Regions from separate parts of the Arthrobacter sp. 9MFCol3.1 genome, predicted to be linked through region 1. Evidence: predicted binding sites of a transcription regulator. Region 1 holds the regulator's gene; the other holds the start of a gene.
What was found. The regulator LexA, encoded in region 1, represses DNA repair genes until DNA is damaged. The targets are predictions, from matches to a motif close to TCGAACANNTGTTCGA.
Positions count from the first base shown of each region.

Region 2: C560_RS0104055 (DUF6504 family protein) is a predicted target of LexA. The motif match lies at 7,363-7,378, and genes of this name have one in related genera.

Region 1 is NZ_JIBJ01000009.1:104,117-118,615, reverse strand. Features, by position in the region: gene C560_RS0111560 (histidinol-phosphate transaminase) at 1-666, opposite strand, end outside; gene C560_RS24090 (LysM peptidoglycan-binding domain-containing protein) at 735-1,340, opposite strand; gene lexA (transcriptional repressor LexA) at 1,701-2,450, shown strand; gene C560_RS0111545 (ATP-dependent DNA helicase) at 2,558-4,702, opposite strand; gene hflX (GTPase HflX) at 4,695-6,293, opposite strand; gene C560_RS0111535 (class I SAM-dependent methyltransferase) at 6,829-7,443, shown strand; gene dapF (diaminopimelate epimerase) at 7,424-8,377, opposite strand; gene miaA (tRNA (adenosine(37)-N6)-dimethylallyltransferase MiaA) at 8,429-9,364, opposite strand; gene miaB (tRNA (N6-isopentenyl adenosine(37)-C2)-methylthiotransferase MiaB) at 9,492-11,114, opposite strand; gene C560_RS21665 (regulatory protein RecX) at 11,182-11,667, opposite strand; gene recA (recombinase RecA) at 11,804-12,856, opposite strand; gene C560_RS0111505 (DUF3046 domain-containing protein) at 13,090-13,326, opposite strand; gene C560_RS0111500 (MarR family winged helix-turn-helix transcriptional regulator) at 13,368-13,877, shown strand; gene C560_RS0111495 (helix-turn-helix domain-containing protein) at 13,977-14,429, opposite strand.
Region 2 is NZ_JIBJ01000004.1:261,333-275,831, reverse strand. Features, by position in the region: gene pgsA (phosphatidylinositol phosphate synthase) at 1-538, opposite strand, end outside; gene C560_RS0104070 (HIT family protein) at 531-1,184, opposite strand; gene thrS (threonine--tRNA ligase) at 1,204-3,213, opposite strand; gene C560_RS0104060 (DNA polymerase III subunit alpha) at 3,361-6,897, opposite strand; gene C560_RS0104055 (DUF6504 family protein) at 6,894-7,229, opposite strand; gene C560_RS0104050 (hypothetical protein) at 7,460-7,846, shown strand; gene C560_RS0104045 (chorismate mutase) at 7,868-8,194, opposite strand; partial or broken gene C560_RS21210 (VOC family protein) at 8,209-8,631, shown strand; gene C560_RS0104035 (SOS response-associated peptidase) at 8,687-9,433, opposite strand; gene C560_RS0104030 (mycoredoxin) at 9,698-9,955, shown strand; gene C560_RS0104025 (S-(hydroxymethyl)mycothiol dehydrogenase) at 10,101-11,186, shown strand; gene C560_RS0104020 (MBL fold metallo-hydrolase) at 11,183-11,845, shown strand; gene C560_RS0104015 (DinB family protein) at 11,913-12,413, shown strand; gene C560_RS0104010 (VOC family protein) at 13,282-13,524, shown strand; gene C560_RS0104005 (AAA family ATPase) at 13,582-14,499, shown strand, end outside.

The DNA of each region.
Region 1 (14,499 bases):
GAGCCGTTCCCGGCCAGGCAGCAGGGTGAGCGCACTGGGCGTGCCGTCGTGGGCGAACTCGTGGTAGGCCTCATCGACGATCACGATGGTCTGGCTGGCCTCGCCGGCGTCATAGACGGCCTCGACCACATCGAGGCCCAGCCCCGTGCCGGTCGGGTTGTTCGGGGAGCAGAGGAAGACGATGTTGGGCTGAAGCTCGCGGACCTGGCGTGCCGCCGATTCCGCGCTGAGCCCATAGTCCGAGGCGCGGGCCCCGACGATGTATTCCGTGTCCGTGCCGGAGGCCAGCAGCGGATACATCGAATACGTGGGAGGGAACCCGAGGGCTGTCCGGCCGGGGCCGCCGAAGGCCTGGAGGATTTGCTGCAGGACTTCGTTGGAGCCGTTCGCGGCCCAGATGTTCTCCGCGTCCAGGCCATGGCCAAGGTATTCGGCGAGGGCTTCGCGCAATTCGGTGAACTCGCGGTCCGGATAGCGGTTCAGTCCGGCAGCGGCGGCGCTCACGGCCTCGGTGATCGCGGCGCGGACATCGGCCGGGACCCCATGGGTGTTCTCGTTGACGTTGAGCAGGATGGGGACGTCCAGCTGCGGCGCGCCATACGGACGCAGGCCACGCAGATTGGTTCGGAGGGGCAGTCGGTTGAGGCGCTCAAGCTGGTCAGTCACGTGACCAGTTTAAGTGGTAGCGGGACGGGCGCTGAAACTGTGACGCCTGCGACGGCATCTGGGGGAGGTTACTTGGACGGGACGAACAGCTGCTGGCCCGGCATGACACCCGCGGCGTCCAGATTGTTCAGCTGCACGATGTCGGCCACGACGTCGCGGGGATCGCGCTCCGGAGCCACCGACCCCGCAATGGCCCAAAGGGACTCCCCCGGCTGCACTGTGACGGAAACGGTCGGCGTCACCGAGAGCTGGTCCGCGGAATCTGCCGCCTTGGCGGGAGCGTTGAGGAATCCGCTGAAGGACAGGATGAACGCAGCCAGCAGGATCAGGGGGACACCGAAAAAGACGAAGCGTCCGCGCCGGGTGAGCCGCAGCGGCGGCTGCTTCGGCCGGCCGCCGGAAACCGCGCCCATGGCCCCTTGGGGCGCCTGCGGCGTCGCGGCCGTGCGGCGCCTGGCATTGAGCGGGTAGACGTTGCCGTAACGGGAACTGTCCTGGCCCATGCCGCTTTGGCTGATGTCGCCGTGTTCGATGCCACTGTGTCCGATGCTGCCGTGTCCGATGCTGCCGTGTCCGATGCTGCGGCGATCCGCCGCGCCGCCCGGAACAACACCTCGGCGGCCGGTCGTGATGCCCTGAATGCTAGTGCCGTGAAACGCGCTTGAAACTGACATGAACTGAGCCCTCCTGGACCATAGTTGCCGCCCGGCGTACTCACGTACTCGCCGCCAACCGGCCGAACCTTCGAACATAGAACCGAACATCGCTTGCGAACCCAGATCAGCGAAATCGAACACATATTCGAATCTTGCTTGTTCTGTTTTAGCACTTACTAACGAACGATGTCGAGACTCGCTAGAACAAATGTTTGAAAAAGGTCTGCGGCTGGCCTATTTTTGAGGGACAGGACAACCACTTTGAACTCCCTGAGGGAATTCATTCGTAGTTGATCAGCAGGGTCTGACATTTCAGGCCGGAAGTTCCCGGTGACAGCAGCCACGGCAGCCGGGCGCAACGGAAAGGCATTGGCGAACATGGCAGCACAAGCCACCGGCGGCAGGGCCACCCCACGGAGCCCGCAGCCCGCCCGGGCCCCCAAGAGCCTCACCGTCCGGCAAAAGAAAATCCTGGAGACCATCCAGCGGTCCGTCACGGACAAGGGCTACCCGCCGTCGATGCGCGAGATCGGCGACACCGTCGGTCTCGCCAGCCTCTCGAGCGTGACCCACCAGCTCTCCCAGCTTGAGAAGCTTGGCTACCTGCGGCGTGATCCGAAGCGGCCCCGGGCCATGGAAGTGCTCATGCCGCTGACCCTGGACGAGGGGACCACGCCGATATCGGGGATCGAGAAATCCAGTCCCTTGCGGGCCGTGGGCGGCCTGTCGGTAACCGAGCTCGCCAGCGCCACTGACACGGCAATGGTGCCGTTCGTCGGACGCATCGCCGCCGGCGGGCCGATTCTCGCGGACCAGGTGGTGGAGGACGTCATGCCGCTGCCCCGCCAGCTCGTGGGCCATGGCGAACTCTTCATGCTCAAGGTCGCTGGCGATTCAATGATCGACGCCGCCATCTGCGACGGCGACTGGGTGGTTGTCCGCCGCCAGGGTGATGCCCTGAACGGCGACATCGTTGCCGCCCTGCTGGACGACGAAGCCACGGTCAAGACATTCCGCCAGCGGGACGGCCACACCTGGCTGCTGCCGCAAAACACCCAGTACGAGCCCATCCTCGGCGACCACGCCGTCATCATGGGCAAGGTCGTCTCGGTACTGCGCTCCCTCTAAACCGCGTTCCCTCTAAGCTGCGCTCCCCTTAGCCATCCGGGGCCAGGCCGCCAGTAGCGGCCACCCCGTGCGGAGTTCCGGCGCAGGGTGGCGGCCCGGCCTGGGATTTAGTCTTTCGCGGAGTCTTTCGCCAGGCGCTTCAGGGCCGCCATGGCTATCGACGAATCGGTGGTGGGCCAGAACGGCGGCAGCGCGGCGCGCAGGAAGCCGCCGTAGCGCTCCGTGGAGAGCCGCGAATCCAGCACTGCCACCACGCCCTTATCCGAGGTCGAACGGATCAGCCGTCCGGCGCCCTGCGCGAGGCGGATGGCTGCATGCGTGGCAGAGACGGCCATGAAGCCATTGCCGCCGGCCTGGGCCACGGCCCGCGAACGTGCCGTCATCAGCGGGTCGTCCGGCCGCGGGAAGGGAATCCGGTCGATGACCACCAACCGGCAGGACACGCCAGGGACGTCGACGCCCTGCCAGAGGGACATGGTGCCGAACAAACACGTGTCGGGCTCGTCGGCGAACTGCCGCACGAGCGCCGTCATGGTCGACTCCCCCTGGCACAGGATGCTGAGGCCCAGCCGGGGCCGCATGGCCTCGGCTGCTTCCTCGGCCGCACGCCGCGAGGAGAACAGGCACAGCGCACCGCCGCCGGACGCGCGGATCAGCTTCTCGAGTTCGTCCAAAGCCTCCGGGGACGTTCCGCGGCCGGGTTTGGGCAGGTGCCGGGCGACGTAGAGGATGCCCTGCTTCGGGTAGTCGAACGGGGATCCGACGTCGACGCCGGTCCAGCTCGGGGCGCCGTTGCCAACCAGGCCCAGGCCCCCGGCGGCGGGTTCGAAGGCAGCGCCGATGGCCAGTGTGGCCGAGGTCAAGATGACGGTGTGGTCCGCGAACAGGCCTTCGCGCAACCGTCCTGCGACGCTCAGCGGGGCAACATTGATCAAGGCCGGCGCGCTCTCGTCCGGCTGTGAGTAGCCCTGCGCCGGGTCGAAGCTGCTGTTGCGGGAGAACCACACGACTTCGCGGTTTTCGCGCGCAGCCAGGAGGCGTTCACAGAGTTCCAGGATGACCATGAGGCGTGAACGGGCCAGCTGGCGTCCGCCGTCGGCCGTCGCGGAGCTGTCCCCCTTGGAATCGGACAGGGCGGCGCGGCACGCGTCGCGCAGCTGATCGATGCAGTCCAACTGCTCGCTGTTCAGGCCATTGGGCATCAGCCCGCTGGGGACGCCGTCGATGGCCAGCTCCAGGTGGGCGGCGGCATTATTCAGCGCATCCACGGTGATGCCCGTGTGCTTCCGGGCCCCGGACGCGGCGGCGTGCACCATCGCCACGGAGAGCTGGCCCGAGACCGCGCCCGTGACGCGGTCCTGGAGTTCGTGCGCCTCATCCACCACCACGACGTCGTATTCGGGCAGCACCGCCAGGCCTTCGAAGGCGCTGACGGCGAGCATGGCGTGGTTGGTGACCACGACGTCGGCGTCGGCGGCGTTCTGACGTGCCAGCTCGCTGAAGCATTCGGCCGCGAGCGGGCATTTCTGCGCGCCGAGGCACTCCATGGAGGTGACCGAGACCTGGCGCCAGGCCCGGTCCGTGACGCCGGGCATGAGCTCGTCGCGGTCCCCCGTCGCGGTCTCCTCGGCCCATTCGCGCAGGCGGACGACTTCCTTGCCCAGCTGGGAGGACGGCCCGCCCAGTGCGGCGGCGAAATGCGGCACGCTGGTGTCCTCGCCAAGGGAAAACAGCTGTCCCTCGGAAGGTTCTTCGGACGGGAAGCCGCCCTCGAGTTTGTGCCGGCAGACGTAGTTGGACCGGCCCTTGACCAGGGCGACCTTGACGGGCCGTTCCAGGGCAGGCGTGATGGTCTTGAGCAGCCTGGGCAGGTCACGGCCCACGATCTGGGTCTGCAGCGCCAGGGTGGCGGTGGAGACCAGGGTGGGTTTGTTGCTGGTCAGCGAATGCGCGATCAACGGAATCAGGTAGGCCAGGGACTTGCCGGTGCCGGTGCCGGCCTGGACCAGCAGGTGGTCGCCGCTGTCGATCGCGCGCGCCACCTGCCGGGCCATTTCGTGCTGGCCATCGCGGCTCTGCCCGCCCATGCCGGACACGGCACGGTCGAGCAGTTTAACCACAAATTCCTCGCCGGCCGCGCCGGCAACCGAACCGGCATCAGGCTCGGCCGATCCACCATCCGCCGGTTCGGCGTCGGCTGGATCAGCGTCGGCTGGATCGGTGTCAGCCCTGGTCACCGCAGCCTCAGTCATTGCTGATGAAGGGATCCAGTTCGGCGGCGAGTCCTTCACGCACCATCACCACGGCACGAGTCCCGGTTTCCTCGTGGTCGAGGCTGAGGATCTCGGCGTCGGTCTCGTGGAGCTTACTGAGCAGATCCCCGCGGTTGTACGGGATCAGCAGTTCAAGCTTCACGCTGGGCCGCGGAATGGCGTCGCTGATGGCCTTGAGCAGTTCCGGAATGCCTTCGCCGGTGCGGGCCGAGACCACGACGTGGCGCGGCTCGCGCTGCTTGAGCCGTTCGACCACGAACGGGTCAGCGGCGTCGGCCTTGTTCAGGACAATGATTTCCGGAACCTTGCGCGCGTCGACTTCGCTGAAGACCGTCCGGACAGCGGCGATCTGGCCTTCCGGATCCGGGTGCGAGACGTCCACGACATGCAGGATCAGGTCAGAGTCGGCCACCTCTTCCAGCGTGGAGCGGAATGCCTCCACGAGCTGGGTGGGCAGGGAACGGACAAAGCCCACGGTGTCGGCCAGGGTGTATCCCAGCCCGTCAGCGGTTTCGGCCTTGCGGACAGTGGGGTCCAGGGTGGCGAACAGGGCGTTTTCCACCAGCACCCCCGCATCGGTCAGCCGGTTCAGCAGCGAGGACTTCCCGGCGTTGGTGTACCCGGCGATCGCCACCGAGGGCACGGCATTACGACGGCGGTTGGCCCGCTTCGTTTCCCGGGCAGGCTTCATGGCGGCGATTTCGCGCCGCAGCTTGGCCATCCGGGTGCGGATCCGGCGGCGGTCCAGTTCGATCTTGGTCTCACCGGGACCACGCGAGCCCATGCCGGCACCGGCGCCGCCCACCTGGCCACCGGCCTGGCGGGACATTGATTCACCCCAGCCGCGCAGGCGCGGGAGCAGGTATTCGAGCTGGGCGAGCTCCACCTGCGCCTTGCCTTCACGGCTCTTGGCGTGCTGGGCGAAGATGTCCAGGATCAGCGCTGTACGGTCAATGACCTTGACCTTGACGATGTCCTCCAGGCCGCGCCGCTGGGACGGGGCCAACTCGGCGTCGACGACGACGGTGTCGGCGCCGGTGGACATCACGATGGCTTTCAGTTCCTGCGCCTTGCCGGAGCCGAGGAAGGTCCCGGGATCGGGCTTGGCGCGCCGCTGGACGAGCCCGTCGAGGACCTCGGAGCCGGCTGTCTCAGCTAGCGCGGCAAGTTCACGCAGGGAGTTCTCGGCGTCCGCGAGGGTGCCCTCGGTCCAGAGGCCGGCCAGGACGACGCGCTCAAGGCGCAACTGCCGGTATTCGACCTCGGTGACGTCTTCGAGTTCGGTGGACAGGCCGGCCTTGCGGCGCAGCGCGTGGCGTTCCTCAAGGTCCTGCTGGTCGCCGTCGAAGTTGGTGTACACCTCATCCAGGCGGGAGATGGCCTGTGCCTTGCCGAGCACCGACGTCGGGCCACCGGTACCGGCACCGGCGGCGGTGGCGGCGCCGTGGCTGGTGCCGCGGCCTGAGGCGGGGGTGTCCTTGGAAAGGATCCGGTCGATTACAGCTTGGATCTCCTCAGGGCTCATGTCCTGGGCTGCTGAATCGGGTCCGGTGTTGGGGTGGCTGGTCATGGTCTCCTTTAAGGGTTCGGCTCTTTCAGAATAGTGCCGATTGCTGCTCTGTGGGGCGGTATTCGCGCTGGGCTGACGGCGGGGGGTCATGCAGGCCTCCTGGAATGCCCGCGGCAACGGTGCCGGGGCGGGGCTGGCTCCGTCCGGAGCTATGGCTGGCTGAAGGGTAGAGGCGGCAGAAGCGCCTGGCTGTGGGACCACAGACTGTGGAGATCGGTGCCGGTAGAACACACAGTGAGGTAGGTGCCGTCCGCCAAGCCGGGCCAAGGAGCACGCTGCCAAAAAGACACGGTGCTGGAAAGCGGCTGGATTCCAAGTGGTGCGGGCGCCAGCGGGTGAGAAAACTCACCCTTGCGATGGCGCACTCAGCGGAAGGCGTTTACCTGCGTCGCTCCGGGGACGGGCTGTCGCTCCTAGGAGAGACCAGGCCCGTGCCGGCTACTTGGAGATCAAGATCATGTTTCGTAGCGTAGCAGACGCCGGCGCTCCCGCCCGGTTTCCCATACGGGCTGGCCGCGAACTAATCTGGCCCATTATGGAGTCTGCACACTATTTCAGCGCCCAGCCGGCCGGGCCGTTCACCCGCAAGCCGCTCACCGTGGATCTTGCCGGTGAGACGCGCCGGCTGCAGACGTCCTCGGGGATCTTCAGCCCGGACGGGATCGACAAGGGGACGGCGGTGCTGCTCGCCGACGTCCCGGCGCCGTCGCCGCAGGGCAACCTGCTGGATATCGGCTGCGGCTGGGGACCGATCGCCCTGACTATGGCCCTGCGGGCACCGCACGCACAGGTCTACGCGGTGGACGTGAACGAACGTTGCGTGACCTTGACCAACCAAAACGCCGGCCTGTTGGGGCTGAACAACGTAACCGCCAGCACGCCGGACGCCGTCGACCCCGAACTGCGCTTTGACACCATCTGGTCCAACCCGCCGATCAGGATCGGCAAGGATGAGCTTCACGCCCTCCTGCGCCTGTGGATTCCCAGGCTGGCGCCGGGCGGATCGGCCTGGCTCGTGGTCCAGAAAAACCTCGGCTCGGACTCGCTGCAGCGCTGGCTCTCGGCGGAGCTCGACTCCAGCTTCAGCGTGACCCGGGAGAGCACGTCGAAGTCGTTCCGGATCCTTCGAATCAGGAAAGCGTCCCGCTAGCGACGATCACGGCCGGGCCGCTGAGCTCGACGTGCTCGTGCCCCTCCGGGCCCAGGAAGAATTTCACGCCGACGACGCCGCCGGGGACGTGGACGTTCCACGCGTCCGGTGCGCCCTGGCCGGCCCAGTGGCGAATCGCGACGGCGGCAGCGCAGGCGCCCGTGCCGCATGACTGGGTCTCCCCCACCCCGCGCTCGTGGACCCGCATGGTGATGGTGCCGGTGCCGTCGTGGACCAGTGGTTCGGACGGCACAACGAATTCGACGTTGGTGCCGTGCGGCGGCGTCGGGTCCACCCGGGGGGCCGTGAACAGCTGCGTGGCTTCCAGTTCGGCCGTTTCGGCGAGGGCCACGACGGTGTGCGGGTTGCCCATGCTGACGGAGAGGGCGGGGCGCGCGACTTCGAGCCCGTCTGCGCTGACGAGCGAATCCATTGCCCGCGCCGTCGCCTCGCCCGGGAAAATGAACTCCCAGGGGCCCATGTCCACGGCGTAGCCCGAAGCTGTCCGGACGATCGTCTTGGCACCGCCCCGGGTTCCAATGACGAGGGATTCGCCGGCCGGCAGGTCCACGAGGCCTTCGGCGATGAGGAAGTGCACAAAGACGCGGACTCCGTTGCCGCACATCTCAGAGAGCGAGCCGTCGCCGTTGCGGTAGTCCATGAACCACTCGGCGTCGGGGTGCGCGGTCAGCAAATCCTGTCCCTCGGGCAGGAGCCGGGAAGGCACGGCGCGGATCAGGCCGTCGCCGCCGATGCCGCGGTGCCGGTCGCAGAGCGCCGCGACGTGCTCCGGGCTGAGCTCGAGCGCGCCGTTGGGGTCTGCGATCAGGACAAAGTCGTTGCCCGTTCCGTGGCCTTTGGAAAACTTCAGACCGCTCAGGGGTGCGGTATCGCCGGCAGTACGGTCAGCGGCTACGGCTTGGGATTCGTCCATGCTCCAAGGTTACCGTTCCGCCCTGACCGCTCCGGTACCGTGACCCACGCGCTACGCCGGAGGCGGAACCGGCGTCGCCCGGCAGAGGCCGGCGGCCTCGGCCACCAGATCGGGATCGTTCCAGCCCAGCCACGTGATCCGGGGATCCGCACGGAACCAGGTCAGCTGCCGGCGCGCGAACTGCCGGGTGGCGATGATGGTGTCGTCCGCGGCCTGCTCCAGGCTGGAGGCACCGTCGAGCACCCGGAGGAACTGGGCGTAGCCGAGGGCCCGTGGCGCGGTCCGGCCGTTGCGGAGTCCAGCGGCGTCCAGCCGGCGGACTTCGTCCAGTAGCCCCTGGTCGACCATTGCGTGGACCCGGTCGGCGAGGCGCTGCCGGAGCAGTTCCCGGTCCACCTCGAGTCCGATCTGGACGGCAGGCTGGAAGTATTCGCGGGCCGGCATGAAGGAGCTGAATGGCCGTCCGGTGAGCTCGAAAACTTCCAGGGCTCGGATGATCCTGCGGTCGTCGCCGAGCCTGCCCGCGGACACGGGGTCCACTGCTTCCAGCCGTTCCCGCAGGGGCGCGGATCCCGCGGTGGCCAGTTCCGCCTCAAGCCGGCCGCGGATCTCCGGATCCGTGCCGGGGAACTCGAGGACATCGAGGGCGGCGCGGACGTAGAGTCCGGAGCCGCCGGCCAGGATGGCCCGCTTGCCCCGCCCGTGGATGTCGGCGATCAACGCGCGGGCCTGCTGCTGGAAGTCCGAGACGCTCGCTTCCTCGGTCACGTCCAGAATGTCCAGCAGGTGGTGCGGCACACCGCGGCGCTCGGCCTCGGTGATCTTGGCAGTGCCGATATCCATGCCACGGTAGAACTGCATCGAGTCGGCGTTGATGACTTCACCGTCGAGCTCGAGGGCGAGGGAGACTGCCAGGTCTGATTTGCCGGACCCCGTCGGCCCGACGACGGCGATCACCGGCGGCGCAACCGGCGGCGCCCCCGGCACCGCCGTATTTTGGGCTGTGTCCCGCCGGGCAGTGTCCTGCCGGGCTGTGTCCTCGGCTGGTGTGGCCTCGACTGGTGTGGCCTGGGCTGCCGCGTCGTGCGCGGCACCCTGCGGGCCGGGCACGGCGCTAACGGCCGCGGACCGGGAGGCTGGGCATACCCAGCGACACGCCGGACGTGCCCTGCGCGTTGGTCCTGCCCGCGGGGCTAATCTTGCCCGCCGGGCCAGCGCCGCAGGAATCTGCCTGCGAACGGTCCCAGGCGTCACCGGCACGGGACCGGCGCAGGCTGTAGTCCTCGGCCGAGGCAGGGTCCGAGACGAGGTGGAACGCCGCCGCCTCCGTGATGGTGACGGTCACGAGATCGCCGGGCCGGGGCACTTCGGCTCCTGCGGGCACGGAGAAGTGCACCAGCCGCTGGTCCTGGGACCGGCCGGAGAGGCGGTGGGTTTCCCCAGCCTTACGGCCCGACTGGGCGGTCACCATGACTTCGACGCGGCGGCCGAGCTGCCGGGCGTTTTCCTCTGCGGCAATCCGGTCCTGCAGGGCCGTGAGGCGCTCAAAGCGTTCCTGGACGACTGCCTTGGGCAGCTGGTCCGGCAGGTCTGCGGCGGGCGTGCCTGGCCGCTTCGAGTACTGGAAGGTGAAGGCGGTGGCGAACCGGGACTTCTCCACGACGTCGAGGGTGGCCTGGAAGTCCTCCTCGGTCTCGCCGGGGAACCCGACGATGATGTCCGTGGAGATGGCGGCGTGCGGGATCTTCTCGCGGACCTTGTCCAGGATGCCGAGGAACTTGGTTGAGCGGTAGGACCGCTTCATGTCCTTGAGGACCTTGTCCGAGCCGGACTGCAGCGGCATGTGCAGCTGCGGCATGACGTTGGGCGTCTCGGCCATGGCGTCGATGACGTCGTCGGTGAAGGCGGCCGGGTGCGGGCTGGTGAACCGGACCCGCTCCAGGCCCGGGATGTCGCCGCACGCACGCAGCAGCTTGGAGAACGCCTGCCGGTCGCCGAATTCGACGCCGTAGGAGTTCACATTCTGGCCCAGCAGTGTTACCTCGATGGCGCCGTCATCCACGAGCGCCTGGATTTCGGCCAGGATCTCGCCGGGGCGGCGGTCCTTTTCCTTGCCCCGCAGGGCCGGGACGATGCAGAAGGTGCAGGTGTTGTTGCAGCCCACAGAGATCGATACCCAGCCTGAGTAGACGGAGTCCCGCTTGGTGGGGAGGGTGGAGGGGAAGACGTCCAGCGATTCGAGGATCTCCAGCTGGGCCTCATTGTTGTGGCGGGCCCGGTCCAGCAGCGCCGGCAGGGCACCGACGTTGTGGGTGCCGAACACGGCGTCCACCCACGGGGCCTTCGTGAGGATGGTCTCCCGGTCCTTTTGCGCGAGACAGCCGCCGACGGCGATCTGCATTCCGGGGTTGGCTGCCTTGACCGGGGCGAGGATGCCGAGGTTGCCGTACAGCTTGTTGTCGGCGTTCTCCCGGACCGCGCAGGTGTTGAAGACCACGACGTCGGCCAGCTCGCCGGCGGAAGGGACGTAGCCTGCGGCTTCCAGCATGCCTGCCATCCGCTCGGAATCGTGCACGTTCATCTGGCAACCGAAAGTGCGCACCTGGTAGGTGCGGGGCTGGGCCGGGGCGGGACTTTCCGGTGCGGAAACGGCGTCTGCGCTGGTTGCTGGCTGCACCGCCGGTGGCGCTGTTGGAGAAGTCGTGCCGGCTGCTGGGGAAGGAATGGTAAAACTCACCTGTTAAGGGTAACGGGTAAGGATAGCGGGCCGCGGCTGGGCCCGCGCAGACCCCGGCCCGGCGGCCCTAGTCCCCGTCCCCTGCATGGCCGGCGGCGGCATCGAGCACCTCGCCCACCACCCGGAAGGCGAGCGACGGCTGGTATCCCTTGCGGGCCAGCATTGAGGCGAGGCGGCGCGTCACCTTGTCGCGTTCGGCACGGTCTTCGCCGCCGGTGAATCCCCGCAGCTTTCTCTCCACGAGCTCCCTGGCGGCCGTTTCCTCGTCGGCGTCGCTGAGCTGATCCAGTGCACCGGCAGCAGTCTCCGGGTCGATGCCCTTGTCCGCAAGTTCGCGCCGCAAGGCCCCCTTGGCGAGCTTGCGGGTCTGGGACCTGCTGCGGACCCACATGTCGGCGAACTCGGCGTCGTCAACCAGCCGCACTTCCTCGAAGCGGTCCAGCACGGCCTCCGCGACATCCTCGGGGACGTTGCGTTCGGCCAGTTTGCGCGCGAGCTGCAGCCGGCTCTTGGGCGAATTCGTCAGCTGCCGCAGCACGATGGCACGCGCCACGGCCGCGGGATCCGCGTCCCGGTCTTGTTCGGCCGGCGCACCCGCGCCACGGGCGCTGTCCGCGGGCTGGTCGGGGCCGACAAAGCCGGGGGCAGGATTCCGTGATGGAAATCCTGCCCCCTTGCGCCGCCGGCTGTTAGAAGCCGTCAACGGCCTTCAGCTTCGGTGATTCCTCGGTCTCGGCCGGGGCCTTGACGCCGACACCGAGCTTTTCCTTGATCAGGCGCTCGAGTTCGGCCGCCAGCTCCGGGTTGTCGCGCAGGAAGCGGCGGGAGTTCTCCATGCCCTGGCCCAGCTGGTCGCCATCGTAGGTGAACCAGGAGCCCGACTTTTTGATCAGGCCGTGCTCGACACCCATGTCGATGATGCCGCCCTCACGGGAAATGCCCTGGCCGTAGATGATGTCGAACTCGGCGATCTTGAAGGGCGGGGCCATCTTGTTCTTGACGATCTTTGCCTTGGTGCGGTTGCCGACGGAATCGGCGCCCTCTTTCAGGGTCTGGATGCGGCGGACGTCGATGCGGATGGAGGCGTAGAACTTCAGCGCCTTACCACCGGTGGTGGTTTCCGGGGAACCGAAGAAGACACCGATCTTTTCACGCAGCTGGTTGATGAAGATGGCCGTGGTCTTCGTCTGGCTCAGGCGGCCGGTGATCTTACGGAGGGCCTGGCTCATCAGGCGGGCCTGCAGGCCCACGTGACTGTCGCCCATGTCGCCTTCGATTTCCGCGCGGGGAACGAGGGCGGCCACGGAGTCGATGACGATGACGTCAAGGGAGCCGGAACCGATGAGCATGTCCATGATTTCCAGTGCCTGCTCGCCGGTGTCCGGCTGGGAGACCAAGAGCGCGTCGGTGTCGACGCCCAGCTTGGCGGCGTATTCCGGATCGAGGGCGTGCTCGGCGTCGATGAAGGCGGCAATGCCACCCTGGCGCTGGGCGTTGGCAACGGCGTGCAGCGCGACCGTGGTCTTACCGGATGATTCCGGACCGTAGATTTCCACGACGCGGCCGCGGGGCAGGCCGCCAATTCCCAGGGCGACGTCCAGTGCGATTGAGCCGGTCGGGATGACTTCGATGGGCGCACGGACTTCATCGCCGAGGCGCATGACCGAGCCTTTGCCGAACTGCTTGTCAATCTGGGCAAGCGCTGCGTCGAGCGCCTTCTGGCGATCCGGGGCTGCGGCCATGATTCACACCTCTAATACTTTCTCGCTGTGGAGTGGCCGTGGAGGCCTTTGTCTGTCATCACTGACGCTACTGGCACCCTCCGACAAAGTTGTCGAGGGAACCACTTATGTGGAAAACGGTCTGAAAAAAAGCATATCGCTATCCGAACAGATATTCGAACAATCGGGCGGCGTGTCAGGCGCCGACGGGCCCGGCCGGCGTCAACGGGGCTCAGCCGGCATCAGCGCAGGCGTCAGCGGGGCCCGGTGCTGTCACGGGGTTTGACGTCCCGGCCCAGGCGGCGCTCCGGCGGGACGTCCTGGACGTCGCACAGGGCAAGCCACACCTGGCGGGGCGCAACGCCGGCGCTGAGGGCCTGGTCCGCGGTGCGGCCTCCAACCCCTGCCAGGACCAGCGAACTGCTCAGGACGCGGGAGTATCCCGCGCCGAACTCGTCGTCCATAAGCCGCCAAAAGTCACTGATTCGCACGAGTAAAGTCTCTCACGGCCCGGGACTCTAGAATGGTTGCCATGAGCAACCCAACTGAGCCCGCGGGAGATGCCGCTCCCGATCCCGCCGGCGCGGACGCCGCCCTGGACGCCGTCGAGAACCAGCTGAGCCTGCTCTGGCGCCGGGGCCGGTCGATTTCCCATCAGCTCTCGCGCCAGGTCCATCCGGACATGGAACCCGCCGCCTACGGGCTGCTCAGCGTGATCCGCAAGCAGGGCCCCATCCGGCTGACCGATCTCGCCTCCTGCATCGGAGTCGGCAAGCCTTCGGTGAGCCGGCAGATCGCCTTCCTCGAGGGCCTCGGGCTGGTGTCCAAGGAGGCGGACCCCCTGGACGGCCGGGCGCAGGCCATCCGGCTGACGCCCGAAGGCGAGGAAAGGATGCACCAGGTCCAGGACGCCCGGCGTGAGGTGTTTCGGGAACGCCTGGCGGAATGGCCCGCCGAGGATCTGCAGGCGCTGGCCATGTACATGGCCAAGCTCAATGCCACTTACGAAAGAGATGGGTTCCCCCGGGACGAGCCCGCCTGACTCCCCCGGCGGGAATCCAGGTCCCCGGAACACGTCAGAGGACCTCCGGCCGGGGCCGGAGGTCCTCTTTTGCGTCTTAGGTCTTAAGTGAGTTGGGGGTTAGCGTGCTCCGGAGAGGAGGCCCTTGGCCAGCTCGTCGGTGAGGTCGGAGTTGAGCTCCCGGTCGAGGTCGCGGCCGTAGCGCTGCGCGAACTCTTGGGGAACGGTATCCGGAACTGCGACGCCTTCTGCGACTGCGACGCGGTCGCTGACTTCGCGGAGCATGCTCGAAAGCGGAACATCGAGGGCCGAGCAGATCGAGGAGAGCAACTCCGAGGAGGCTTCCTTCTGGCCGCGTTCCACTTCGCTCAGGTAGCCCAGGGAAACACGGGCACTGTGCGAGACTTCGCGGAGCGTACGGCCCTGGCGCTGGCGGACGTCGCGCAGGACATCACCGATTTCGTGACGTAGTACAACCATCTTGCGCTCCTTCTGTTCGCTCTTGGCCTGATCGGCGAGGCCCACATCCTTCCAGCGGACAACGCCGTTTACGGATACGGGCTGCTTTACCATCTGTATCGCCTTGCTCCTCGTACTGTCGAGTCCGCCGGTGGGGGCGGACTCTGCTGATGATTTCATCCTA
Region 2 (14,499 bases), on a different contig from region 1:
GCAGGCACAGCGTCACCAGCAACACCACGGAGGGCAGGCCCAGGCCGGTGAGACCCGTGACCACCAGCACGGACACGAGGCGCTCTGCGCGCTCGGCGATGCCAACGTTGGCGTGAAAACCCAGGGCTTCGGCCTTGGCCCGGGCATAGGAGACCACCATGCCAAGCACCAGGCAGAGAATGGCGGCGACGGCGATCGCCGGGTTGGCGCCGCCGGTGAAGAACCAGACGGCGACGCCGGCGAACAGGGCGCCGTCGGCCACGCGGTCAAGGGTGGAGTCCAGGAAGTTGCCCCACCGGCCGCCGCGCTGCTGCATCCGGGCCATGATGCCGTCGATGACGTCGGAGAAAATGAACGCCGTGATGAACACGGTCCCCCAAAAGAGCTGCCCGAGCGGGTAGAACACGAGGGCGCCGACCACGACGCCGAGCGTGCCGACCACCGTCACGGCGTCGGGAGAGACCCCGATCCTCAGCAGCCAGCGGGCAACCGGGGAAAACAGGGCGGTGAAGAAACCCCGGGCGTGCCTGTTAAGCATCCTTCTCCCCGGCGGTTTCCTGGTGCGCTGGTATTTGCTGCTTTGGTGTTTCCTGCGGCGCGGGCGTTTCCTGCGGCCAGGCGTCGGCGACCTGCTGTCGGACCTCGCCGAGGGTCTGCGTGACCGCCTTGGTCTGGGCAATGATGGGGAAGAAATTTCCGTCCCCGCCCCAGCGCGGCACCACGTGCTGGTGCAGGTGGCCGGCGATGCCCGCCCCGCCGGTGACTCCCTGGTTCATGCCCAGGTTGAAACCGGAGGGGTTGGCGACCTTCCGCAGCACCCGCATGGCCGTCTGCGTCAGTTCGGCGAATTCCGCCGTTTCCTCGACCGTGAGGTCCGTGTAGTCGGGGATGTGCCGGTAGGGGCAAACCAGCAGGTGGCCCGGATTGTAGGGAAAAAGGTTCAACACCACGTAGCTGGTGCGGCCCCGGTACACGATCAGGGAGTCCTCGTCCCCCCGCTCGGGTGCGGCGCAGAACGGGCAGTCGTTGGGGTCCTTGAACTGGTGCTGGCCGCCCTTGATGTACGCCATCCGGTGCGGGGTCCAGAGGCGCTGGAAAGCGTCCGGGACACCGGCCAGGCCGAAGTCGTCCGTCACGGCGTGGTCGCCCGGATACTCCGGCCCGGCCCCTGTCGATTCCTGCACGCGCTGCCCTTCCGTCTGCCTAGCTGGTCCGGTTGCGGACGGCGTCGACGATCCGCTGGACGGCCTCGGCGACGGGCACACCGTTGTCCTGGCTGCCGTCGCGGAAGCGGAAGGACACCGCTCCCGCCTCGGCATCGTCCCCGCCGGCGATCAGAACGAACGGGATCTTGTCCTTGCTGGCCGTGCGGATCTTCTTCGGGAAACGGTCCGAGGAGATGTCCACCTCGGCGCGGATGCCGGCCGCCTTGAGCTGGTCCACGACGTCGAACATGTAGTCGTTGAAGGCCTCCGCGACCGGGATCCCCACCACCTGGACGGGTGCCAGCCAGGCAGGGAAGGCGCCGGCATAGTGTTCGGTGAGCACGCCCATGAAGCGTTCCACCGAGCCGAACAGGGCGCGGTGGATCATCACGGGCCGCTGCCGGGTGCCGTCGGCGGCCTGGAACTCGAGTTCGAAGCGTTCGGGCAGGTTGAAGTCCAGCTGGATGGTGGACATCTGCCAGGTGCGGCCGAGTGCGTCCTTGGCCTGGACCGAAATCTTGGGGCCGTAGAACGCGGCTCCGCCCGGATCAGGGATGAGCTCGAGCCCGGAGGCTTCAGCCACCTCGGCAAGGGTGCGGGTGGCTTCATCCCACGCGGCGTCGTCGCCCACGAACTTGTCTTCGTTCTTGGTGGAGAGTTCGAGGTAGAAGTCGTCCAGGCCGTAGTCCTTGAGCAGGCCCAGGACGAAGTTCAGCGTGCTGGTGAGCTCGTCCTTCATCTGCTCGCGCGTGCAGTAGATGTGGGCGTCGTCCTGGGTCATGCCCCGGACGCGGGTCAGGCCGTGCACCACGCCGGACTTCTCGTAGCGGTAGACCGAGCCGAATTCGAAGAGCCGCAGGGGCAGTTCGCGGTAGGACCGGCCGCGGGAGCGGAAGATCAGGTTGTGCATGGGGCAGTTCATCGGCTTGAGGTAGTAGTCCTGGCCGGGCTTGCGGACCGTGCCGTCCTCGTTCAGCTCCGCGTCGATGTGCATCGCCGGGAACATGCCCTCCTTGTACCAGTCCAGGTGGCCGGAGACCTCGTACAAGTGGCCCTTGGTGATGTGCGGGGTGTAGACGAAGTCGTAGCCGGCATCGACGTGGCGCTGGCGGGAGTAGTCCTCCATGGCCTTGCGGATGATGCCGCCCTTGGGGTGGAAGACCGGCAGGCCCGAGCCGAGCTCGTCCGGGAAGGAGAACAGGTCCAGCTCCGCGCCGAGCTTGCGGTGGTCGCGGCGCTCGGCCTCGGCAATGCGCTCCTGGTAGGCCTTGAGCGCGTCCTTGGTGGGCCAGGCGGTGCCGTAGATGCGCTGCAGCTGTTGGTTGTTCTGGTTGCCCAGCCAGTAGGCCGCCGAGGACCGGGTCAGCGCGAAGGCGTTGGAGATCAGCTTGGTGTTCGGCAGGTGCGGGCCGCGGCACAGGTCGCACCAGACGCTGTCCCCGCTCTTGCGGTCCACGTTGTCGTAGATGGTGATGTCGCCGGCGCCGACCTCGACGCTGACGCCCTCGCCGGCATCGGCGGCGACATTCTTCTTACCCAGCAGTTCGAGCTTGTAGGGCTCGTCCTTCATCGCCTCGCGGGCCTCGTCCTCGGTCACGACGCGGCGCACGAACTTCTGGTTCTGGTTGATGATCTTCTGCATCATCTTTTCGAGCTGGCGGAGGTCTTCCGGGGTGAAGGGTTCAGCGACGTCGAAGTCGAAGTAGAAGCCGTCCGTGATGTAGGGGCCGATGCCGAGCTTCGCGTCGGGGCGCAGCTGCTGCACGGCCTGGGCCATGACGTGGGCCGTGGAGTGGCGCAGGACGTTGAGCCCGTCCGGGGAATCAATGGTGACGGCCTCAACGTTGGCGTCCTCGGGAAGGGGCTGGTCCAGGTCCTTCAACTCGCCGTTAACGCGGGCCACAACGACGTCGCGGCGCTCAAAGAAGAGTTCCGCGCCGGTGGTCCCGGTAGTCACCTTGGTCTCTTCGCCGTCGACGAGAAGGGTGATCTGCTGGGCATCTGACACGGGTGTCTCCTATTCAAAGTTAAGGCTTCGTAGCTTGTGGCGTACGGGGACCACAGCCAGCCTCGTCCATGCTATCGGTTTCTCCGGAGGCCAACCAACGCGCCACGGGCGCGGCCGCAACCCAGCAGCGGCCCCGCCGCGGGCCGGTCAGCCGCCCAGCCCGGTGATGGCGAGGTTCCTGCTGATCCCGTCCAGTGGGCCGGACAGGTGGCCGGACAGGGGGCCGGACAGGGGGCCGGACAGGTAAGGCTCCTGCTGGCCGTCGACGCCGGATTCCGGGGCCGGGAACGGCAGGCTCTTGGGGCGGCTGAGGTCCCAGGCCATGGAGGCGCTGATACTGATCCCCCGCGGCCCGGTCCGGCGGGTGGTGCCGCGGATCAGCAAAAGGCGGGTGCCGAACAGCAAGGATCCGGACTGCTCCTGCGCTTCGTGGAAGAAGACCGAATCCACGCAGCCCGTGCCGTCGTCGACGCTGATGAACACCACCCGCCGGCCGCCGCGCATGGGCGGAGTCTGGGTGGCCACCCGGACCCCGGCAACCAGCACCTCCGTGCCGTTGCGCAGGCCCAGCAGCTTGTCCGCGGTGGTGACGCCGAGCCGGTCCAGCAGCGGGCGGTGGCTGGTCATGAGGTGCTCGCTGACGTCCACGGCCATAAGGTCCAGCTCCGCACGGACGTTGTCCACCATGCTGGGTGCGGGCAGCGCCGGCAACAGGTTCGTCAGCTCCACGTCCCCCAGCGGCAACGCCAACTGGCCCTCAATGACCTCCACGCCCTTCCGCAGGGGGCGGGCCTGGAGTTTCTGCAGGTGCTGGACCAGATCCGCCCGGTTGGCGTCTCCCCCGGATGCCCGGTGCAGCGAATCGAAGGCCCCCAGCTGGGCCAGTCGTTGGATGCTGGGCCGGCTGAGCCGCGACCTGGCCCGCAGGTCCGCCAGGGAGTCATAGGGCTGGCCGGCCACAATCCGTTTCAGCTCGGCGCCGGAGAGTCCGAAGATGCCGTTCAGGCTCAGGCGGATGCCCAGCCTGCCCCGGTCCGGCCCGGATTCCACCCGCTCCACCCGGTACTCGGCCTGGCTCCGGTTGATGTCGAGGGGAAGGATGGGGATCCCCAGCCGGCGGGCCTCGGCCACGAGCAGGCGCTTGGGGTACATGCCGGGGTCGTGTTCCCAGAGCCCGGCGAGGAAGGCCTCCGGGTGGTGTGCCTTCAGCCAGGCGGACTGGTAGGTGGGCACGGCGAAGGCGGCGCCGTGGGCCTTGCAGAACCCGAAGCTGCCAAAGGCCTTCAGCGTGCCCCAGACCTTGTCCACCACCTCGGGACCGTAGTTCCTGGCCCGCGCCTCCTTCCGGAAGAACTCCTCCACCCTGGCCTCAAGCACCTCATTGCCCAGCGCACGGCGGAATTCGTCGGCGCGCGCCAGCCCGCACCCGGTCATGACGTCGAAGGTCTTGAGGATTTGTTCGTGGAAGACCGTGACCCCGTGGGTCTCTTTCAGGACCGGCTTGAGGTCGGGGTGCGGGTAGACCTCGGGGGCGAATCCGTGCCGGTGCTCCAGGAAGGGACGGACCATGTCGGATTTCATCGGACCCGGCCGGAACAGCGAGATGTCAATGATGAGGTCGTTGAATTCCCGGGGGGCCAACTTTCCGATCAGTTCGCGCTGGCCCGGGGACTCGATCTGGAAGCAGCCCAGGGTGTGGGTGCTGCGGATCAGTTCAAAGGTTGGCTCATCATCGAGCGGGACCGCGTTGAGGTCGATGTGCCCGTCCCCTGAGATGTAATCCGGCCCGGTCCCGTCAGGGCCGGCCGGATGCGCTCCGGCGGCCACCACCTCGGCCTTGGAGGGGTGGAGCCGGATGACTTCCCGGACGGCGAAGGCCATGGCGCTCTGCATCCGGACGCCCAGGACATCGAGCTTGAGCATGCCCATGGGGTCCATGTCGTGCTTGTCGAACTGGCTCATGGGCAGGCCCAGGCCGCTGGGCTGCACGGGGGTGCGGTCCAGCAGGGTGGCATCGCCGAGGATGACCCCGCACGGGTGCATGGAGATGTGGCGGGGCAGCCGGTCCAGCCGCTCCGTGAGGTCCACCAGCAGGTCCAGCTGCTGGTTTTCGGTGAAGCCGCGCTGCTCCACCCGGTCCGCGAATTCCTTCAGCTCGGGTTTCTCCACGAGGGCTTCGCGGAAGTGCCGGGCCGAGAACCGCCACAGCTGCTTGGCGATTTCCCCGACCTCGCCGTCGTCCATGCCCAGGGCCAGGCCGGCGTCGCGCACGGCACCGCGAGCGCGGTAACCGTTCTGCATGCTCATCAGCGTGACGCGTTCGGCTCCGAAGCGCTCAAAGATCTTCCGGTAGACGTTGTGCCGTTCTGCGCTTTCGACGTCGATGTCAATGTCCGGCAGCGTGGCGCGGTCCCGGGAGAGGAAGCGTTCAAAGATGAGGTCGTGCTGGAGCGGGTTCACCTGGCTGATGTCGATCAGGTAGTTGACCAGGCTGGAGGCGCCCGAACCGCGCGCGGCCGCCCGGACGCCCAGGTCCAGGATCATCCGGGAGACCTCTGCGACGGTCAGGAAGTAGGAGGCGAAGCCGAGTGAGTCGATGATCCGGAGCTCGTGCTCCAGCCGGGCCCGCAACTGCTGTTCCCGCTGCCCGGAAATTCCCGGGAAGCGGCGGCCGATGCCGGCCTCACAACGCAAGGTCAGTTCGGCGAGCGCGTCGCCGTCGATCCCGATCACGGAGGCCTCCGGGACCACGGGCTGTTTCCAGCCCATGTCGGCTTCTGGATCCATGCGGCAGCGGTCCGCGAGCGCCTCGGTCTGGGCCAGGAGCCGCTTGAGGTCCGCCGTGCCGTAGCCGGCGGCGTGGATGATCTCCTTGCCCAGCTGCAGCATCTGGGCCGCCGATTTCAGCCAGCCCTGCCCGTTGGGCTGCAGCAGCGGGGCGGCGGAGAGCTCGGGGAGGGATTTCAGGGTCCGGGCCGAGTCCAGCACATCGGCGGTGGCCGCGCCGTCCTCGGCCACATACCGCACGGCGTTGCTCAACACGGCGGGCACCCCGTGTTCTGCGGCGAGTTTAAGCATGCGCACCGCATGGGCGGTGCTCAGCGGCTCCCCGGGCGGGCTGAGCTGGGACACAACCTCCGCCGCGAGGGTTCCGGGAGGCATGGCGTCCAGCCAGCGTTTGAACAGGGTGCGGGGCCGCAGGTAGCGCCGGCCGCCCATGGCCCGGCCGACGTCGGAGTCCGGGCCGATCAGCACTGTCAGGACCGGTTGCAGGGTTTCCGGGTGCAGGGTGCGGGAGGCCAGTTCCGCCCGGGTGACGGCCACCGGCACTATTCCCCCGGCCTTGCCCGTAGTGCGGGCATGGGCGTCGGAGATCAGCCGGCACAGCGCCCGGTAGCCGGCGCCGTTGTTGTGTCCATGCGCCAGCACGACGACGCGTCCCCCGAGCTGGGTGCGGTGGTCGCCGTCGTCGTCGAAGACCGCAAGGTCCACCCCGACGACCGCATCCAGCCCGGCGGCCATGCACGCCTTCAGGTGCTTGACGGTCCCGTACAGGCCGTCACGGTCCGTGCAGGCCAGCGCTGTGGCGCCGTCTGCGGCGGCCGCGGCGGCGAGTTCATCCGGCCAGGAGACGCCATAGTGGGCGCTGAAGGCGGTGGAGACGTGCAGATGGGTGAAGTTCATGCTGATTCGGACTTCCGGAGGGGCTGCAGGGCGTCGTGGATCTTCAGGAGCCGCCACCGGCCGCTGCCTACGTGCCGGGTCAGGTCCAGGGTGAGGGTCGAATCCGCGGCGTGATCCCCGGCGGCTCGCACCTGGACCCGCCAGATCTCGTAATCCACCAGGCCAGGCCCGCTCCCGAGCGGCGCCCGGCGTTCCTCCGCCCACCACTGGCGGCGTTCATACCAGCGGACGGGTTCCGCGCAGACCGTATAGCGCCGGCCGGCCCAGTCCAGGCGCAGGGGCTGGCCGGAGGGCGTGCAGACGACATCCACGGACTCGCTGAAAATGCCCACGTTGCCTCCCGACCCAGTCCGGGCTGGAGCCGGCCCAGTCCCCGCTTCGACTTCCTACGTCTATTCCGCTTCCAGCGCCTTGTGTTTCAGCGCCTTCTGTTGCAGCGCCTTCTGTTTAAAGCCCTGTATTTATTCGAACATATCTTCGAATAAATACAGTCTACGTCGGAGAGGCGACAAAACCCAGATCGGGGGTGGACGGACGATTGCACAGGTAGCAGGATTGAGCCATGAGCTCCCATATCGCACTCCTGAAGCACGTAAAGATCGCCGCCAAGAATTCAACCTTGGTGGCGACCTTCGATATAGACGGAAATATCCCGGGGCAGGGCGCCTACGTGGTGGGCCTACTGGCAGCCGGGCCGGATTACTCCCATCAGCGCAGACTGGGCATTGAGTTCATGAACGGCGAGGCCGTGTCCTTCTACTACTTCAACCATGACGGCACGGAAGAGAACTTCGACCTCAAAGGCGTGGAACACTCAGGAAACACCATCACCGGGAACTTCCCCATTGCAACTGTGCTTGGCCTGCCCAAGGGCCATCTCATGACGGCCTTCAGCGACTGTGACGGCCGGGATTACCAAGCCAACGTGCCTGTTGAAGAGGCCCTCTAGGCAACTTCTTATGGGCTCCCGCTAGGAAGTGGACTTGTACACTTCCAGCTCGAGCGTGATGAAGGCATCGATCATCGCCCGGTAAGTCTTCTCGACAAGTTCGACGTCGATGTCCTTCTTTTCCGCCGTGGCGCGGACATGTTCGATGACCCGCTCCACGCGCCCGGGCGCACGGACCTCGGCGCTGTCCGCCTTGAGGGTCCCCGCGATCCGGATCAGCCGCTCGCGGCGCCCGATCAAGGACACAATCTGCTCGTCCACCTCGTCAACAGCCACCCGCACGGCGGCGAGCTGTTCGCGGTCGGCCTGGGCGGCCTTGTCGTCTGCGTGATTTGTGGGCATGTGCATGACATTATCGAAAGATGCAGCCACGAGTCGACTTCATATCGCTAGGTGTCCGCAGTGTTGACGCCTCACGCCGGTTCTACGTTGAGGGCCTCGGCTGGCCCGCCCACCGGGAAGTCCCCGAGGAGGTGCTCTTCATCCAGGTCAACCATGGGCTCATCCTCTCGCTCTGAGACGCGGGCCAGATGCAGTCCGAAGCGGCCACCGATCCCCCTGCCGGCATTGCGAGCATTACGCTCAGCCACAACCTGGCCAGCACGGCGGAAGTCGACCGGGTGATGGCCGAAGCCGAGACCGCGGGAGCCCGCATCGTTGCGGCACCGAGGACCCAGCCCTGGGGCGGCTATACAGGCTACTTCGCCGATCCCGACGGCTACCGCTGGGAAGTCGCCTTCAACCCCGGCTGGTCGGTCGACGGCGGCGGCAAAGTGACGCTCTGACCTCAGGTGCCAACGCCTCCACGCGGGGCGGTCAATAGATGTGCCGGGGCAACCGCTAGAACAGGCTCCCGACCGGCTGGATGAGTTCCGGTGAGTCATTCTTGACGTTCCCGACGGCGGTGCCGACGGCGTCGATCGTCCAGCCTTCCGCCACGTCGTGCGCCCCGGCCCGGACCAGATCCACGAGGCCGGCCGCGTCATCGGCCTGCGGGTCCAGCCAGGTCTGCATGGTCTCGCGGTTCATGGGCAGCGGAACCCTGTCGTGCAGCGCGGTCAGCTCGGCCAGCATTCCCCCGGCGTAGCCCTCCGGCGGCGAGTCGGTGGTCATGATCGAGGTCGAGAGCATCCAGCGCTCCGGGTCGCCCTCCGCCTTGGACGGGTCCCGCCACCACTCATAAAGCCCAGCGAAGACAATGGGGCGTCCGTCCTTGGGATGGACGTAGTAGGGCTGCTTGGTGCGGCCCTCCCCCTTCCACTCGTAGTAGCCGTCCGCCGGGACGGCGCAGCGGCGTGCGCGGGTCGCTTTCCGGAAGGCAGGCTTCTCCAGCACGGTCTCGCTGCGGGCATTGATCATCTTGGACCCGATGCCCGGGTCCTTGGCCCAGGACGGCACCAGGCCCCAGCGCGCAATGTGCAGTTGACGGACCGGCTCCCCCTCCACCAACCGTTCGAGCAGGATCGGCACATCCGCCGTCGGAGCCACGTTCCACGACGGTGGAATCGCGATCTCATCCTCCAGCCCGGCATCGAATTCGGCCAGCAGGTCTCCGACGGCCCGGGCCATCACGTAGCGTCCACACATGGCACCAGCATGCCACCGCACCCATCCCATGTCATCCGCCCCAGCCTCCCGGCTGGGCCCCGCCGAGGTCGCCGGAAACCTGCGATTTCGCCGGAGCTTTGCGGCGACTCCGCTGCTTTCCCGCGAATTCGCATCCGCCCCAGCCTCCGTCACGCGCCTGCGGGAATAGCGGGCTGCGGGGTACGGTTGTTGGCAGTGACGTACGACTTCAGTGGGCGCCCGGCCCGACATGCCGGCCCCAACCACTTACTTGAGGAGAACTTCGTGGATTTCACCCCCGAATCCGGCACCATCACCATGTTTTCGACCACGTGGTGCGGCTACTGCAACCGGCTGAAGAAGCAGCTGGACGCGCAGGGCATCGGGTACACCGAGATCAACATCGAGGAAGTCGAAGGCACCGCCGATCTCGTCGAGCAGCTCAACGGAGGCAACCGCACGGTCCCCACCGTGCTGTTCCCGGACGGCACCGCCGCCACCAACCCCTCCGCAGCAGAGGTCAAGAGCCGGCTCGCCGCCTAGGCCCATCCTGCATCCAAGGACACCACCAAACCACGACGGCGCGGCCTCCCAAGGGCCGCGCCGTCGCCCGTTGCGCCAGTATGTTGCGCCAGCAACCAGTAAGTTGTGCCAGTAATCCGCGTTCCAGAGCAGAGGAGCTTGTTTCATGGTCCATAAAGTCAAGGCCGCAGTAGTCCGTTCCAAGAATGCCGACGTCACCCTGGAGACAATCCTGGTGCCGGACCCCGGCCCCGGCGAGGCCCTCGTGGACATCCTGACCTGCGGTGTCTGCCACACCGATCTGCACTACAAGCAGGGTGCCATCAACGACGACTTCCCCTTCCTGCTCGGCCACGAGGCCACCGGAGTTGTCAGTGCCGTCGGACCCGATGTCACCGAGGTCGCCCCCGGGGACCGCGTGGTGCTGAACTGGCGGGCCGTCTGCGGCGAGTGCCGCGCCTGCCGCCGGGGCCAGCCGCAGTACTGCTTCAACACCCACAACGCCACCCAGAAGATGACGCTGGAGGACGGCACGGAGCTGACGGCCGCGCTGGGCATCGGTGCCTTCGCCGAGAAGACCCTCGTGGCGGCCGGCCAGTGCACCAAGGTGGACCCCGACGCCGATCCCGCCGCCGTCGGCCTGCTCGGCTGCGGCGTCATGGCAGGCATCGGCGCGGCGATCAACACCGGAAACGTCCAGCGCGGCGATTCGGTCGCCGTGATCGGCTGCGGCGGAGTCGGCGTGGCCGCCGTCGCCGGCGCTGCGCTCGCCGGAGCCACCACGGTGATTGCCGTCGACATCGACGCCAAGAAGCTCCAGCGCGCCAAGGACCTCGGCGCCACCCACACGGTGGACTCCTCCGCCGGCGACCCCGTCGAAGCGATCCGCGAACTGACCGGCGGTTTCGGCGCCGATGTGGTGATCGACGCCGTCGGCCGCCCGGAAACCTACAAGCAGGCCTTCTACGCCCGGGACCTCGCCGGCACGGTGGTCCTGGTGGGTGTGCCGAGCCCCGAGATGACCCTTGAACTGCCGCTGCTGGATGTTTTCGGCCGCGGCGGCTCACTGAAGTCCTCCTGGTACGGCGACTGCCTGCCTTCGCGCGACTTCCCCACACTCATCAGCCTCTACCGGCAGGGCAAGCTGGACCTGGACGCCTTCGTGACGGAGCGGATCACGATCGACCAGATCGAGGAAGCCTTCACGAAGATGCACGCCGGCGCCGTGCTGCGCTCGGTGGTGGAGCTGTGAACGCCGGCTCTGAGAGCATCCGGATCGACCGGCTGGTGACCTCCGGGACGTTTTCCCTCGACGGCGGGACCTGGGATGTCGAGAACAACGTCTGGATCCTCGGGGATGACACCGAATGCGTCATCATCGACCCGGCCCACGATCCCGCTGCCGTGGCCGCCGCCGTCGCGGGCAGGAAGGTCACGGCAATCCTGCTCACGCACGGCCACGATGACCACATCCGCGCCGTGGGCGAGGTCCGGTCGCTCGTAAACGCGCCCGTGTACCTGCACCGGGACGACTGGATGCTGTGGGAGCGGGTCTTCCCCGGCACCGAGCCGGACCACGCCATTGCCGACGGCGACACGTTCGACGTCGCGGGGGCAAGGCTCGTGGCACTGCACACCCCCGGCCATTCGCCCGGGTCGGTGTGCTTCCTTCTCGAGAGCGAGGGCACCGTGCCTAGCGAAAAAACGGTGTTCAGCGGGGACACGCTGTTCCAGGGCGGCCCCGGGGCGACGGGCCGCTCCTTCAGCGACTTCCCGACCATCATCGAGTCCATCCGGGCCCGGCTTCTGCCGCTCCCGGCCGGCACGACGGTCCGGACCGGCCACGGGGATCCGACGACGATCGGCGCCGAGGCACCGCACCTTGAGGAATGGATCGCGCGGGGACACTGACCGCATCCAGGCAAAGGCCCGGTCCACTGCTTCCGGACCGGGCCTTTCCGCCATAGGATGTGACGCCATGAGCTCTCTCCCCAGCAAGGATCCGGCAGTACTGACCGCGGACCTACGGACCCAGTTCGATGCGTTCCTCGATGAGCATCGTGCGGACCTTCACGCCTGCCTGGACGGGCTCACCGAAGAGGAGGCCCGGGCCTCGCTGGTGCCGTCGCGGACCACCCTGCTGGGGCTGGTCAAACACGCCGCCTTCGTGGAGAAGGTCTGGTTTGATGAGGCCATCACGTGCCGGTCCCGGGCGGAGATCGGCATTCCGGCCACCCCCGACGAATCGTTTATCCTGGCGGAGGAAGACACCATCGCGGGCCTCCAGGCCGCCTACCTCCAGGCCTGCGAGGACTCACGCCGTCGGGCCGCTTCCCTCGATCTTGACGACCTTGTCAGGGGCAACCGGCGCGGACCGCTGCCGCTGCGGTGGGTCTACCTGCACATGCTCAGGGAACTCGCCCAGCATTGCGGCCACGCGGACATTTTGCGCGAGCAGATCCTCGCAGCGCGCACCTGACGGCACCGGCCCCCGGGCCGGGATCTACACCAGAAGAGCGGCAATGCACAATGGGTGCGGGTGAGCGCGGATGCGGCCACCCCCGATTGGTTTTCACAGGGCCGCATCCGCGCTGGTCTAGGGAAGGCCGGGTTCAAGCTCTAGTCCCGCGTGCCGGCGGCGTAATCGCACCCCGGTCGGCTCAGACACCACAGTGGGGGCACGCAAAGAACCAGGCCGGCCGGATGTCGTGCGCGATCCAAAGACGAACGCCGTGAACGGGGCGACGGCACTGCCGGCGACATCGACTCTGGTGGCCATGAGATAGGAACTCCCGCAACGAAGTGAGCGGCCTCTGCCTGACCAAAGTCAGAATATCAATTGCATTTGCCGCACAAAAGGAAAAGAGAGTAACAATCAATAGGCGGATTTTCCGGCCGGAAAGCCTGTAGCTCCCCCGTGCCGGCCTTCACCATCCGCCGAACAGACAACATGCTCCGTACTTCCTCGTCAGAAGACCGGGTGCTGTTCCAGACCCCAGCGCGAGCAGTGGAGTGAGCGCCACGGCTGCAATTCCAGTTTTCGTTCCCTTATTCGTGGTTCCCCAATTGGCCAGAAATATGTTGGCGAGCCTGCTGCACGGGTGTCAGGTTTCCCGGGCGACGGTGATTTCCCACTCGGGCGTGGAGTTTCAGCAGTTTGCCTCGCGGGAATCTCCAGTTCGGTCTTGATCGACTCTGCGGCCGTGGGAAACAATGTTCGCGGCGTAACGGTCCCCGGTGGAAGGGTTTTCAATGACAGCGCGGGATACCTCCTCAGTCGGTGTGCCGTGCTGGTGGCCGGCATCGGACAGGCGCCGCCGCAATCGCCGCCGGGGTGGATCACCCATGTGCGTGTCGACGACGTCGGGGAAGCCCTGGTGCGTGCCGAACGGGCGGGAGGCAAGCGCTTGGCGCCGTTTGATGCCCGCGCGGATGACCGTCTTGCTGTGCTCGTCGACGCCACCGGTGTCCCGTTCTGCTTGCGTAAGGCAGGCGGGAACGACGGCGCCGAACTGGCGAACGAGGCGAATTCCTGGGCCATGAGCTCGCTGCGGGGCGGCACCTTTGCTGTCAGCGCAGCCGCCGGCTGACGCTTGCTGGAGAGCATGAGCGCCACACCCGATTTGCGGCGCTGGTAGGGTCAGCGCATGGATGAAATTTTGGGGAAGTTCATCGACAATTTCGCACGGCTCGTGGAGCTTGCGCAGTCCGGGCAGCAGCGGGTGCAACCGGGAACCCAGCTGCTGACTACGCTGACCGAGCATTTGGCGGTCCGGGCCGAATCAGTGTCCGTAGTGGTTGAGGAGATTCCGCCGCACCGGTTCGTGGACGCAGACATCCTCATGGAGGAGCTCGCCGCGGAGGATCCTGAGTTCCGGCTCGTGGGCATCGGCGGCGGCGACCAGCGCCACCATCACTCGCTGAGCGACATGCTGCAGCAGTCCCAGCTATTTCCGCAATTCCCCCTGTCCCAACCGGACTACGCCAACCTCGCTGTCGGGCCGGACGAACAGCGGCAGGCCGTGGCCCTGGGGCTGTGGCTGTTCAGCCATGGAGGCAGCCCCATCGCCGTGCTGCAGCGGGACGCCAACCCCCGGTATGGCCGGCAGTCAGCGTCCCTTGAAGTTTTGGCCGGCGCCACAGATAGGGCCGCCCTGTTCCTCTCGGAGTTCCGGCGGCGGATGCAGCACCGCAGCGTGCTCAAGGGGCAGGTCATTTCCCTGGTGATGGGTGAGTATGGTCCCAGCGCGGCCGGGGTGACCTTTCATGCGCGGCCGGTCCTTGCCGCGTCGGATGTCATCCTGCCGGACGGCCTGCTGGAGAAAGTGTCGGACCACGCACTGGGTATCGCCGAGCACCGTGAGTCCCTAATCAAGTACGGCCAGCACCTCAAACGCGGCGTCCTGCTCTATGGCCGGCCGGGAACGGGCAAGACCCATACGGTGAGGTATCTGTTGAGTCGGAGCGAAGGTGTCACAGCAATCCTTCTTTCGGGGGGATCGCTCGCCAGAATCTCAGAAGCCGCCACCATGGCCCGGGCACTGCAGCCCTCCATCGTGGTTCTT